One region of the Paraburkholderia sp. BGA-UO-ETr-F21 genome, then DNA from elsewhere that is predicted to be linked to it. Evidence: riboswitches for the same ligand, from Rfam matches in the RefSeq annotation. Region 1 holds a riboswitch; the other holds the start of a gene.
The links. A riboswitch is a leader RNA that binds a small molecule or an ion and turns the genes downstream of it on or off. The one in region 1 is predicted to bind thiamine pyrophosphate.
Positions count from the first base shown of each region.

Region 1 (7,177 bases):
TGGGCGTCGGCGGTACGTGCGGGCCGGGCCGGATCGCTTATTTAAACAGGTACTGGGTGGGGCTTTCCCAAGCATAGAACCCGGTCGGGCTGCGTCAAGAAGAAACTGCGGGCGAAGCGGGCGAGGGCTGGGAACCCGCGTTGCGCTTGCGTGAGGCAGCATGCGCGAAGCGCGGCGGGGCGGCGTGCTGCAGGGTCTGCCGTGCAGTTCACGGCAAGACCGTCAATGAGTCGAAACGCGCCGGCACGCGTCAGTGCCCATGGCCATGACCGTGCCCGCCGCCTCCACCGTGGCCACCCCAGTAGCCACCAAAACCGAAGCCGATCGAAACCGAGGGACCATACCAGCCTGGATAGCCGTAATAAGCCGGATAGACCGGCGGCGGATAGTAGACCGGATAGGCAGGTGCGGGCGCCACATACACGGGCGGGGCGGCAACCGCGTAGGTGGGAGGCGGGCTCTGCTGACCACCCTGCGCCTGTTGCTGCTGCGCGGGGTATGAAGCGTCCTGGCCCATCGGCACGGCCTGCTGCGTACCCGCCGCGGGCACGGCGCCGTAATACGGGTAATAGCCAGCCGGATAATAACCGTATGGGTAGTAGCAACCGGACAGGGTGAGGGCGCAGGCCATGCCGCCAAGCGCCATGCCGGTGTATGAGAGTCGAGGGAAGGAGGAACGGGAAAACCGCAGCGGCAACCGCTGGCCGATCGCACACACCGTGTTGATGAGGCGGGACTTCATGACGCGCTCCTGGTTGAATCGAACGCCGCCATTGGGGCGTCACGGTACCAGCTTACGCTGCTGCGACGCCGACCGGATTGCAAAACAGTAACGGCTTATTTCACCCCATTGCAGCGCCATTCACGACCCGCATGAACCCGAGCATAAAACGCATGTCGCGCGCGTTGCGCTTATGAGTGATGTGTCCAACTCGCCGAGGGTCGAGCTTCGCTCGCCCCTCGTGCGTGTCATGTGATGGATCGCGCTACGACCTGCCGTCCGCTTACTTCCCGACCTGATTGCCGATAATGCCACCCGCCGCTGCGCCACCGATCGTAGACAGCGCATTGCCGCCGATCGCCGCGCCCGCGGCGCCGCCCAAGCCCGCGCCGATAGCCGTATCGCGGCCTTGCCGGCTCATGCCTTCACACGCGGAAAGACTCACCACGACTGCCACGATGGCCGCGAGCGTGCCGATTTGACGAATCGATTTCATGATGCTGACTCCGGTAGTTGTAGTTGGAACGACACCTTCCTTGCATTTGATGGTATCGCCGCAGCCCGTATCCAGATGTTTGCGCTTGTCAACGAACTGTCGGTTTCGTAATCAAATGTTTCCCTGCCTTTAGCATGCGACGTGCCCGGAAGCCGTAAACGGAAAAGCCCGCCAGTGGCGGGCTTCGGTGCTGCAATGCAAAGATTGGCGGATCGAGTGGCGGCTTGGACTGCACCGCGAAAACACGCGACCCGCGTGCGAACCTTACTGCCGCTGATAAATCTCAGCGCCTTTTTTCATGAACTCGATCGACTTCACCTCCATGCCTTTCTTCAACGCTTCGTCGTCGGTGACGCCCTGTTGCGCGGCGAACTCGCGGACGTCCTGCGTGATTTTCATCGAGCAGAAGTGCGGGCCGCACATCGAGCAGAAATGCGCGACCTTGGCCGAATCCTTCGGCAGCGTTTCGTCGTGGAATTCGCGCGCCTTGTCCGGATCGAGGCCGAGGTTGAACTGGTCCTCCCAACGGAATTCGAAGCGCGCCTTGGAGAGCGCGTTGTCACGCACCTGCGCGCCCGGGTGGCCCTTCGCCAGATCGGCGGCATGCGCGGCGAGCTTGTAGGTGATGATGCCGGTCTTGACGTCGTCCTTGTTCGGCAAGCCCAGGTGTTCCTTCGGCGTCACGTAGCAGAGCATGGCCGTGCCGAACCAGCCGATCATCGCAGCGCCAATGCCCGAGGTGATATGGTCGTAACCCGGCGCGATGTCGGTGGTCAGCGGTCCGAGCGTGTAGAACGGCGCTTCGTCGCACCATTCCAGTTGCAGGTCCATGTTCTCCTTGATGAGTTGCATCGGCACATGGCCGGGGCCTTCGATCATGGTCTGCACGTCGTGCTTCCACGCGATCTGCGTGAGTTCGCCTAGCGTCTTCAATTCGCCGAGTTGCGCTTCGTCGTTGGCATCGTAGATCGAGCCGGGACGCAGGCCGTCGCCGAGCGAGAAGGCCACGTCATACGCCTTCATGATTTCGCAGATGTCTTCGAAATGCTCGTACAGGAAGCTTTCCTTGTGATGAGCGAGACACCACTTGGCCATGATCGAACCGCCGCGCGAGACGATGCCGGTCATGCGCTTGGCCGTGAGCGGCACGTATTGCAGACGCACGCCCGCGTGAATCGTGAAGTAGTCGACGCCCTGCTCAGCCTGCTCGATGAGCGTGTCGCGGAAGATTTCCCACGTCAGGTCTTCGGCCTTGCCGTTGACCTTTTCCAGCGCCTGGTAGATCGGCACCGTGCCGATCGGCACCGGCGAATTGCGGATGATCCACTCGCGCGTTTCGTGAATGTGCTTGCCGGTGGACAGATCCATCACCGTATCGCCGCCCCAGCGGATCGCCCACGTCATCTTGTCGACTTCCTCGCCGATCGAGGACGTCACCGCCGAGTTGCCGATGTTCGCATTCACCTTCACGAGGAAGTTGCGGCCGATGATCATCGGCTCGCTTTCCGGGTGATTGATGTTGTTCGGGATGATCGCGCGGCCGCGCGCCACTTCTTCGCGCACGAATTCCGGCGTGATTTCGGTGAGGCCATTCGGACCGAACGCGCTCGCGCCGAACGCCTGCCCAGGATGCTGGCGGCCCATCATCGCGGCGAGCTTTTCGCCGTTCGGGCCGCTCGTCTTAAGGCTTTCCAGATACTCGGCGCGGCGCTGGTTCTCACGAATCGCGATGTACTCCATTTCCGGCGTGACGATGCCTTTTTTCGCGTAGTGCATTTGCGAGACGTTCTTGCCGGCGATCGCGCGGCGCGGCGTGCGGTGCAGGCCCTGGAAGCGCAATTCGGCGGTCGCCGTGTCGGCGGCGCGCTCGCGGCTGAAGTCGCTCGACAGGCCCGTCAGCGCTTCGGTGTCGCCGCGCTCTTCGATCCACGCCTGACGCAGTGCCGGCAGACCGGCGCGGATATCGATTTTGGCTTCCGGGTCCGAGTACGGGCCCGACGTGTCGTAGACATAGACCGGCGGATTCTTTTCGCCGCCGAAACTGTCGGGCGTGTCGGCCTGCGAGATTTCGCGCATCGGCACGCGGATATCGGCACGCGAGCCGGTCACATAGACCTTGCGGGAATTCGGCAGCGGCGCGACGGCGGCTTCATCGACGTGAGCGTCGGCGGAAAGGAACTTCGGGTTGGCGTTCATGCAATATCTCCTGTGCAAAGCTATGTGGGGCGGCTAAGCAGGAGACGAGACGGAAGTTGTCGGAAATCGCGAGAGATGAGGCTGTAGAGCTGGAGTGCGAATTCCGCACGCTTCCCTGCGCTGGCATTATCCAGATCAGGTTCAAAGGGTATTTCTCACCCGCGCAGCACGGACCTCCAACCTCCGTGCGACGCAGGACCCCCGCGTTAGCAGCGCACACGATACACCGGCCACACGCTGCTTGGCAACCCGTCTTCGAACATCGGATGGCGGATATCACAGCGGCAAGCCATGCGGCATTGCCGTATTCGGGGGCCGTCATGAAGCGGCGCAACACGCGTTGCTACGCCATTGCGCTGTGCTTACAGCGTGAAATTGTCGGCGGCTTCGGGCTGAAAGAGGATCTTTTCGAGCTTCAGCACTTTCTCCGTGCCGCTCGGCGGCGTGAAGCGGATGCGCTCGCCGCGTTTGGCGCCGAGCAAGGCGAGGCCGGCGGGCGAGAACACGTTCAGGCGGCCATGCGCGAAGTCCGCGTTCGGCGGATAGACCACGGTCCAGGTCATGTGCTCGCCGCTGGTTTCGTCGACCAGCGTGGCTTGCGAATTCATCGTGACGATATTGGCCGGAATCTCGTGCGAGTCGACGATCACGGCGCGCTCCAACACGTCGTCGAGCATGTCTTGCAAACGCGCGTCGGCGCCGGGCGCGGCTGCGTGCTTCTCGAGACGGGTGACGTCGAGTTCGGTGAGGTAACAGGTTTTTGTCTTTTTCACGATGGGTACTCCAATTCGATCTGCATGTAGGGGAACAGCGTGCGGATGAGATCGGCCCGGAGCCCGACAACGCGGCTCAGGCAATGGAGCGAGCAGCGTTAAATCGGGCGCCGGGCGGCGTGGAGCGGGAGCGTTCGGGACGGCTCGCCGGCGCGACGCGGCATGAATTCCGCGCGCGCGCAGCCGGTTGCGCGGCGAGGGCGCAAGCGGAAGTGGGCACGGAAAGTCGGAAAGCGCATCGAGGTGGCCGGTGGATAGCGAAAGAGGGGAAGCGGGCGCCACGATACAGTTGCACGCGGCGCGATCGAAAGCTGAATGTTAGCACGGGGCTAATCTCTACCGACTGTAGCACAAGGCCGAGGCGTGTCTCCCGACTCGCCGCCAAGGACCGTCGTTCACCATGCGCTATCGGCCGACAGCCGTTGGCAAAGCGCGCGGACCGTAGTCCGGCCAGACCGCCGCCTGCCCGAAAGTTACGGAGGCCGAATCATCGTCGACCTTGCTTGAGCATCCACTCAACCAGGCGGCGGGAGGATCGACCACTCAAAGATCCGCAGCAACGCACGGCGGCTCATGCCGAAACACAGATCGCTATGCCCTGTGCATTCAACGCGTTCTGTGGAATCGACGTGGCAGATACGGGGGAAACGTCCACGGCGTTTTTGTTGCAAGTACGCCAAAAAGTTACGATTCTTTCAAGCGACGCGGTGGGCGCTTACTGCATAATGCCGTGCGCGCCCACTATTTGGCGCGTGTTCGCCGTGGCCCGATTTCTTCGGCCGCCGCGGCGTTGTGGCTCATTGGCCATCTATCGTCCTTGCGCTCCACCAACATGTCCGCCAGCCTCGCCCGTCAGACCGTATCGCCGATGCGGTGTCCGCCATCCCGCCTCAGGGTCTTCAGCGGGGGCGCCGCACCTCGAGCGGCATGGGCGGGTTGAACGCATGTCGCTGCAACTCCCAAGCCGTTTTCCGCGTGGTTTTTCGCTCCGTTTGCCGCAGTCCCGCAATGGCCAGCTCGCGCTCGCGCTCGCCGTCGTCTATGTCGTGTGGGGCTCGACCTATCTTGCCGTGCACGTCGCGCTGGGTTCGTTTCCTCCATTGCTGCTTTCGGGGCTGCGCAATCTGTTCGCCGGCGTAGGCCTCTTTATTTTTGCGGCGCGCCGCAATCCGGTCTGGCCGGGCGCCGCCGAAATCCGTAATGCGGGGCTGGTGGGCACCATGCTGGTCGGTTTGTCGAGCGGCATGCTCGCCTACGGGATGCGCACCGTCGGCACCGGCACCGCGGCGGTGATGGTCGCCACCGTGCCGCTGTTCGCCACGGTGATCGCGGCCGTGGCGGGGCGCAAGATCGGCCGGGGCGAGTGGTTCGCGGTCGGCCTCGGTCTGGTAGGCATCGCGATTCTCAGCCATGGCGATAGTGCGCCGGGCTCCGCGGGCGGCAGCCTGGCGATTCTGTGCGGTGCGCTTTTCTGGGCGGGCGGCGCGCATCTGGCCGGGCGTCTGAAACTGCCCTCGGACCTGTTTCTCTCGACGTCGCTGCAAATCGGTCTGGGCGGCGCGATGTCGACGCTGGTCGCTTGGGTCTCCGGCGAGCGGATGCTCGAGGTGCATGTTCTGCCGGTGCTGGCGTTCATCTACCTGATGCTGATCGGCACGATGGCCGCCTACGTCGCGTATGGTTTTCTGATTCGGCACACCAGCCCGATCATCGCCAGCAGTTGCATGTACGTGAACCCGGTGGTGGCCGTGGCGCTCGGTGCGCTGTTGCTCGGCGAGCCGGTCACCCGCTCCACGGTGATCGCCACGGTCGTGATTCTGGCGAGCGTGGGACTGTCGTTCTGGTTCGACTACCGGAAGAAGGGGCTCGCCTGAGCCTGGAGCGGGCTTGCGTTGGGGGTGCCCCTGTGAGTCTCATTGTGCCGGGGCGGCGGCCCGTTATTACAGCGCCGCGGCCACTTCCGCGCCTTCGCGAATTGCGCGTTTCGCGTCCAGTTCAGTCGCGACTTTCGCCCCGCCGATCACGTGATAACGCGGGCCGCCGGTCTGATTCGCTTCACCCGCCGCCTGCGGGTGCAGATCGCGCAGCGATTCCTGCCCCGCGCACACCACGATCGTATCCACGTCGAGCCATTCTTCGACGCCTTGATGCGCGATCTTCAGCCCGCGCGCCGCGATTTCCAGATATGACACGCCACCGAGCATTGTCACGCCGTTCCTCGCCAGCGTCGCGCGATGCACCCAGCCGGAAGTCTTGCCAAGCCCCATGCCGAGCTTGCCGGCCTTGCGCTGCAACAGCCAGATTTGCCGCGGCGGCCGCGCCGGCGCGGGCGGTTTCAGCCCGCCGCGTTCCCGCACGGCCAGATCGACGCCCCATTCGTCGAGCCATGCGTCGCGCGGCATTGGCAGAGGCTCGCCCGCGCGATGCAGCAAAAACTCGCTGACGTCGAAGCCAATGCCGCCCGCACCGATCACCGCGACGCGCTGGCCGACCGGCGCACCACGCAGCACGTCCACATACGACAGCACGTTGGCCGCGTCGATACCGGCAATCGCCGGCCGGCGCGGCACGATGCCAGTGGCGACGATCACGTCGTCGTAAGCGCCCGAGGCCAGCAGGGCGGGGTCGACGCGTGTGTCGAGCCGCACGTCGACGCGGTGGCGTTGCAACTGGCTCTGAAAATAGCGGATCGTTTCGCTGAACTCCTCCTTGCCGGGCACGCGCATCGCCAGATTGAACTGGCCGCCGATCGTTGCGCTCGCATCGAACAGCGTCACGCGATGCCCGCGCGCCGCGGCGACGGTCGCCGCCGACAACCCCGCCGGACCCGCGCCGACCACGGCCACCGAGCGCGCGGCCTGCGCCCCGGCGACGGGCCGGTAGATCAATTCGGTCTCGCGTCCCGCGCGCGGATTGACGAGGCACGTGGCGCGCTGGTTCTTGAACGTGTGATCGAGGCAGGCCTGATTGCAGGCGATACAGGTGTTGATT
Region 1 is NZ_JCAQOY010000040.1:943,101-950,277, forward strand. Features, by position in the region: gene AC57B1_RS36680 (hypothetical protein) at 251-742, opposite strand; gene AC57B1_RS36685 (YMGG-like glycine zipper-containing protein) at 1,005-1,217, opposite strand; gene thiC (phosphomethylpyrimidine synthase ThiC) at 1,482-3,413, opposite strand; TPP riboswitch at 3,508-3,626, opposite strand; gene AC57B1_RS36695 (GreA/GreB family elongation factor) at 3,776-4,186, opposite strand; gene AC57B1_RS36700 (EamA family transporter) at 5,131-6,060, shown strand; gene AC57B1_RS36705 (2,4-dienoyl-CoA reductase FMN-binding domain-containing protein) at 6,127-7,177, opposite strand, start outside.

Region 2 (7,177 bases), on a different contig from region 1:
GCGATAGCCATCGCACCTCGCGTCACATGCTAGGCCAGCGGCGCGCCGCGTTCGGCTGCGCCGATTTCACCGTCCGGCACGAACACGTAGCCGCGTCCCCACACGGTTTGCACATAGCGTGGTTCGGACGGATCGACTTCGATCAGCCGGCGCAGACGCCAGATCGACACATCAAGGCTGCGATTGCGATGTATCTCGCTGTTGCCGTGCAGTTTTTCCAGCAACTGCGCGCGCGTGAGCACGGTCATCGCGTGGGTGACGAATATCTTGAGCATGGCGAATTCGCTCGAACGCAGCGCAATGCGCTCGCCTTCGTGACGCAATTCGCGCGCCGGGAAATTCACTTCGAAACGGCCGAAGCGATACGGCGCGCGCTGCTCCGGCGCGCTCGGAGCAATCACGCTGCGACGGCGCAGCACGGTGCGAATCCGCGCAACCAGTTCGCTCGGTTCGAAGGGCTTGCCGAGATAGTCGTCCGCGCCGAGTTCGAGGCCGATCACGCGGTCGATCGGATCGGCACGCGCGGTCAGCAGAATCACGGGAATGTCGTCGCCGGCCACGCGCAACGCGCGCAACGCGCTAATGCCGTCGAGCTGCGGCATCATGATGTCGAGGACGATCAGGTCGGGCCGCTCGTCCTGCAATTTGCGCTGCAGGCCGAGGCCATGTTCGAGCGTGTCGACTTTGAAGCCGCGCCCTTGCAGATATCCGCTGACGAGTTCACGTATCACGGGATCGTCGTCGACGACCAGAATGGATGGGTTCATTCAGGTCATCTTAGAGAACCGCGCGTGCGCAGCAAAGCGCGCCACGCTTTCGAATCCTTTCCCCTGTAAGAGAAAGCAAGCGATCTGTGCGCCTAGTTCGCCTGGGAAGTCTGAATGGTCTGCGGCGGCTGGCGAGAGAAGTCGGTTCGATCGACGACCATTCGCTCGATCAGGCCATTGAGCTTGGTCGATGCCGAAGAGAAGCGGTCGGTGTTCAGGCCGCCGGTCTGATAGCGGGCGGTGACGAGAATACGGCCGTTCTGGATCAGCGTCAGGTCGATGATCGACAGATACTGGATCGTTTCGTCGCTGAACGAACGGCGGCCGTAATCGATCGCGGCGTTGTAGACGAGCCGCGCCTCGCAGCCGGCGGGCGACGTGCCCGGATTGTAGACTTCCGAACGAATGCCGCGCCGGTCGAGCGCGAGTTGCAGCGCCGGCACGAAATCGCCGACCGACACGTTCTGATTCACTTCGATGCAGACGTTGCGCAAGTCAGCCGGCCGGCCGTTGACGAAGGTCGGCGATGAATAGTTCGCCGCGATCGCGTAGCCCGCCTGAATCACCGAGCCGGTGGCGTCGGCGGCCTGAATCAGCGTCCACGCGCAGCCGTTCAGGCCGACCGCCAGCGTGGCGGAGACGGCGAGCCATGCGCAGGGACGCTTCAACATGCGCCACGCAGCCCGCGGGGCTCGCGTGAATGCGTGGGCGGGCATGCTCGGCATGAAGGTCATGAGGCGGCGCCAGGTGACGGTCGGTGAATTCCGTAAATCACAGCGGACAACGGCGATCAGGCTCACGTTCAGCGCGTGACGCGCAGGCGCAATTCGTTTTGCCCTTGCACGCTTGCCGTGACGCTGACGCGCCGCGCGGGGGTGGTCACGATGAAATGCTGGCGCGTCGGCGTATTGATGTCGTGCACGACGTTCGGGAAGCAGGCAGCGATGTCGGCGCCGAATTCTTCCAGCGGATCGGAGACGACGCCGTCCGCTTGCCAGTGCGCGCGCCAGTGGCAGTCGTAGGCGTGCGAGTTGGCGCGGCAGTCGTCGGCGCTTTCGGTGCCAGGCAGTTGTGCGGCGGCTTGGGTCTGCAACTGCCGGAAATCAGTGGCGTCGACGATGTGCTTGAGCGCGGGGCAAACGTCGGCGGGCTCGTTAGCCGGGTTGGCCTGGTTCGCTTGTGCCGCATAAGCGGCGCTCGTGACGAGCAGCGCGCCGAGCGCAAGCGCGAGACGCGGGGTCAAAGGATGGGAGCGGCGATCGAATGACATGTCGGGAATCCAGTAGCGGTGAATGACGTGGGGCAGGACGTGGTACGGCCCGCACGACTATCGTCGCCGCCGGAGGGCATTTTCAAAGCGCGGAACAGCTTGCCCGCTTCGCAAATGCTTTCGAACTCTTCTCGCGTGTTTCGGAATGTTGCGCCGCGTTGCGTTGCGTTGGGCGGCGTGGAGTGCAGTGCGTCGCTCAGCCGAGCGTCAGGCCGCCGTCGACGTGGATCACCTGGCCGGTGATGTGGCGCGCTTCGTCGGAGAGCAGGAATGCGATCAGCGCGGCGATATCCGTGGGCTCGGCGACATGGCCGAGCGGCGTCGCTTCGGCGGCGCGAGTCCACACCGACGCATTATCGGCACTCGGTCCGCGATCTTTACGGGTATAGCCGGGCGCCACGCAATTGACTGTCACGCCGTGCGGCGCGAGTTCCGCAGCCGCGGTTTTCGCCAGCGATTCGAGCGCCGCTTTCGCGGCGGCCGTTGCGGCAAACGGCGTGTCCACGCGGTAGCGGTGCGCGACGAACGAGCTGAGCGCGACCACGCGGCCGCGCTTCGACGTTTCCAGCGCGGGTGTCGCACGTTTGACGAGCGCCGCGAACGCGGCCGGCATGGCCGCGAAGGCTGCGCTCAACGCGTCGGCATCGAGCGCATTCAGCGTTTGGCGCTGCGCGTGTCCGGCGTTGGCGACCAGTTGATCGAGCGCGCCGAAGTTCGCCAGCGTTTGATGGATCACGTGTTCCGCGGCGCCGCGTTCGGCTAGATCGCCGAACACCGTCGCGCAGCGTGCGCCGTTTGCGCTGCAATCGGCGGCGACTTGCGCGAGTCGTAGGCGCGCTTCGTGATCGGCGCCGCGTGCGTGCAGCATCAGGGCCGAGCGCGGCGCGGCGATGCGCCGGGCCAGTGCGGCGCCAATGCCGGAGCCGGCGCCGGTGATCAGCACGACACGCTCGAATCCGGCGCTGCCCGCGTCGTTCAGGTCGGCGATGGCGCTTATGACGCTCATGCGGCGATCGCTTCGTCCGAGCGCTCGACCTCGAGCGTCTCGTCATGGAACGCAGCGAGCGACTCGCGATGCGCGACACTGACAATCGCCGCCTTCGGCAGCCGTTCCGTGAACAGGCGATACAGGCGCGCCTCGTTGTCCGCGTCGAGCGCGCTGGTCGCTTCGTCGAGGAACAGATAGTCCGGCTTGTGCAGCAGCACGCGCGCGGCGGCGAGGCGCTGTTGTTCGCCCGGCGACAGAATGCGGGTCCAGTGTCCCGATTCCTGCAGACGGTCCGCGTATTCCGACAGGTGGCAGACGACGAGCGCTTCGCGGCATTCGTCGTCGGTGTAGGTGTCCACGGAGGAGGGGTAGGCGAGCGCCGCCTTGAGGGTGCCGATCGGCATATAGCTGACCTGCGGGATGAACATGATGCGCGCGTTGACCGGGGCGTCGATCGAGCCGTCGCCGAACGGCCACAGGCCGGCGAGGGCGCGCATCAGCGTGCTCTTGCCTGAACCCGACGGGCCGCGCACCAGCCAGCGCGAGCCCGGCCGGATCGCCACATCGCGAATGCGCGACAGCGGGTTGCCGTTAGGCAGGGCGAGTTTGAGGCCCTCGGTGGAGAGCTGGTCTTCGTCGACGAAATGCAGATTGATGCCGCCGTGCGCGGTTGCCGGCGAGACCGATTCCTTCAGCCGCGGTGCGTGCACGACGCGCTTGAATTCACGCAACCGGTTCACGGTGGCGCGCCATTCGACCAAGGTGCCGTAACTGTTGATGAACCACGAGAACGAGTCGCTGACGGTGCCGAATGCGCTGGAAATCTGCATCAGCACACCGAACGTGAAGGCGCCGGCGAAGTAGCGGGGCGCGGCGACCACCAGCGGAAAGATGATCGCGATCTGGCCGTAGAAGCTCAGCACGAACGTGAGGCGCTTGGTGTACTTCATCACCTGCCACCAGTTGTCGCGGATGCGGCCGAACAGCGAGTGTGCGTTCTTCTTCTCGGTTTCCATACCGTTGTAGAAGGCGATCTGCTCGGCGTTTTCACGCAGACGGATCAGGCCGAAACGGAAATCCGCCTCGACTTTCTGCGCCTGGTAGTTGATCGGCACGAGCGGATGGCCGACCTTCTGGATGATCAGCGAACCGACCACGGCGTAGAGTGCCGCGGCCCACACCATATAGCCGGGGATCTCGATCGGCATGCCGCCGAGCGAAATGGTCAGCGCGCCGGCAAGCGACCACAGGATCGTGATGAACGACACCAGCGTGACGACCGTGGAGAGCAGGTCGAGCGTGAGTGAAAGGGTGCTGGTGGCGAACGATTGCAGATCGTCGCTGATCCGCTGGTCGGGGTTGTCGGCGAGGCGGTCGCGTTCGATCCGGTAGAACGCGCTGTCATTCAACCACTCGTTCAGGTAGCGCGTGGTCAGCCACTGGCGCCAGCGAAAGCCGAGCATCTGGCGCAGGTAACGGCCGTACACCGCGAGGATGATGAAGCCGAACGCGAGCGCCGAGAACACCATCAGAAGGTGCGGGAAGTCGTGCACGTTCTTGGTTTGCAGCGCGTTGTAGAAGTCGGCGCTCCAGCGATTCAGGCGCACGTTGATCCACACTACGAGCAGATTCATCACGATGATCGCGATGAGCAGGCCCCATGCCGTTTTTCGTTCTTCGGAAACCCAGTAGGGTTTGATCAGGCTCCAGGCGGAGACTTTTTCGTCGGGCGGCAGCGCGGGGCTGGCAGTGGTATTCGGTGTCATGAGCATCCTGAAGTAGTGCTGGCCCATTAGGGGCTGGCCCATTGGGGCTGACCCATGTGGGGCTGACCCAGCGGGGCAGGTCCGTCTGCGGGCTGCCCTGCGGCGGGTTTGCGGTACAGGCCCGGGCGTCGTGCTCGACGAACGCACGCGCGGGTGAGCGTCCGATTCTGGCGCGAAGCCCTTAAGCGAAAATTAAGTTGCGCCGCGAGACCTCGCCCCGATACCGCGCGAACGCGGCGTGGCCGTCTGGTGCGCCGGCCGCGCCGCGTTCGTGCGGCATCTGTGCTGGCATTGTGCCAGAGCACCGCCCCAGGCCGTATTGATTAAGCGAAAGATGGTGCCGGATCAAACCGCGTGCGGCGCGGCGGGGCGCTGGTTTGCGAGGGGCGCGTCTTTTATGGTCTAATGGACTTCGACGAAACAGGGGTGCTTCGCGCCACAGGCGGCATGGTTTTCATGCTGCGGCGGCGAGGCTGAGAGAGACCCTTTGCACCCGATCCGGGTAATACCGGCGCGGGAAGTTTCCGGAAGCAGCCAGTCTTCCATTCCCCGCCGGGCGGCGTTAGTCATTGGAACGCGCATTGCCCGGCCGGCCTCACCCGCCGGTTTCGTCCTGGGTACGTGCGTTTTGTTGGCCGTACGGAAAGGACTCGATGACCGCCTATTCTTCAGATATGTGTTTTGCTCTTCGTCACGCCGCTGGTGCGCCGTGCCGCTTTGCCTTTGCTTGCCATCCTGAATGGGAGTGCGCACGATGACGCGTTCTGCGCAACCCGATTTCGCCGTTCTCGGCGGTGGCCTGTGCGGGCGGCTGGTCGCGTGGCGTCTCGCCGGTGAGGGGCATCGCGTGGCGCTGTATGAGCGAGGCGATGCCGCCGGTTCGCAAGCCGCAGCGTGGGTCGCCGCGGCCATGCTTGCGCCGCTCGCGGAAGCCGCGAGTGCCGAGCTGCTCATCACGCGCCTTGGCGCGAGTTCGCTCGATACATGGCCGCAAGTGCTTGCCGAGTTGCCCGAGCCGGTGTTCTTTCAGCGCAATGGCACGCTGGTCGTCTGGCATCACGCCGACCGCACCGAGGCACCGCTGTTCGAGCGCCGCGTGCGCTCCAATGCGCCGGCTGAATTGCTGGACGGCGGTTTCGTCACGCTGTCGGGCGCGCAACTCGGCGCCGCCGAGCCCGCGTTGGCGGGCCGTTTCAATCAGGGCTGGCTGTTGCCACATGAAGGCCAGCTGGATAACCGTCAGGTGCTGAGCGCGCTGGCTGCGGGCCTCGCGCAACGTGGCGTCGAAACGCACTGGAATACGGCGGTCGACGATCACGCTCTGCCGCCCGCCCGCGTCACGATCGACTGCCGCGGCCTCGGCGCGAAACCCGTGCTGCCCACTCTGCGCGGCATTCGCGGCGAAGTCGCGCGCGTGCATGCGCCCGGTATCAAGCTGACGCGGCCGGTGCGGCTGCTGCATCCGCGCTATCCGCTCTATATCGCGCCGAAGCAGGACGATCTCTACGTGATCGGCGCCACCGAAGTGGAAGGCGAGGACATGTCGCCGGTCAGCGTGCGCTCGGCCCTCGAACTGCTGAGCGCGGCGTTTTCCGTGCATCCCGGCTTCGGCGAGGCACGCATCCTCGAACTGAATTCGCAGTGCCGCCCAACTTTGCCGGACCACCGTCCGGCCTTGCTGTGGGATGGCGCGCAGACGCTGCGCGTGAACGGCCTGTACCGGCACGGCTACATGATCGTGCCCGAAGTCGCCGACGAAGCCGTGCGCTTCGCCGCGGCGCTGCTCGACGGCCGCATCGTCGACGCCGATGCTTTCGCCGACTGGCAGCGCGATGCGCGCTGGAGCGAGGTCTTTCAACTGGACGCCGCGCGGGAGCCGGCATGAGCGTTGCGCAAGTGGTCCACACCCAAACGAGCGCCGCATACCATGCCGCTTTCGCCATCGATTGAACCGTATTCGAACACCATGGACATTCATATCAATCAGAAGCCGTTGTCGCTACCCGAAGGCGCGACTGTCGCCGACGCGCTCGCCGTGTACGGCGCACGTCCGCCGTTCGCGGTCGCGCTGAACGGCGATTTCGTGGCGCGCACCCAGCATGCGGCGCGCGCGCTGCAGGCGGGCGACAAGCTCGATGTCGTGCAACCCGTGGCCGGCGGCTGAGCGCCTCGCCGGGATGCCCGATTGCAGGAAACCAAGGATTATGCAAATGACCTCCTCCCAAACTGCCGACGCGCTCACGCTCTACGGCCAGACCTTCGCGAGCCGTGTGCTGCTCGGCACCTCGCGCTATCCGTCGCTGCAATCGCTGTCCGATTCCATCGACGCGGCGCGCCCCGGCATGGTGACCGTCGCGCTGCGCCGGCAAATGAACGCAGGCGGCGC
Region 2 is NZ_JCAQOY010000014.1:77,006-84,182, forward strand. Features, by position in the region: gene AC57B1_RS10460 (response regulator) at 30-767, opposite strand; gene AC57B1_RS10465 (hypothetical protein) at 860-1,438, opposite strand; gene AC57B1_RS10470 (hypothetical protein) at 1,570-2,037, opposite strand; gene AC57B1_RS10475 (SDR family NAD(P)-dependent oxidoreductase) at 2,234-3,043, opposite strand; gene AC57B1_RS10480 (ABC transporter ATP-binding protein/permease) at 3,040-4,791, opposite strand; TPP riboswitch at 5,204-5,328, shown strand; gene AC57B1_RS10485 (FAD-dependent oxidoreductase) at 5,546-6,676, shown strand; gene thiS (sulfur carrier protein ThiS) at 6,758-6,955, shown strand; gene AC57B1_RS10495 (thiazole synthase) at 7,002-7,177, shown strand, end outside.
Region 2: another riboswitch for thiamine pyrophosphate. It lies ahead of AC57B1_RS10485 (FAD-dependent oxidoreductase); the one in region 1 lies ahead of thiC (phosphomethylpyrimidine synthase ThiC).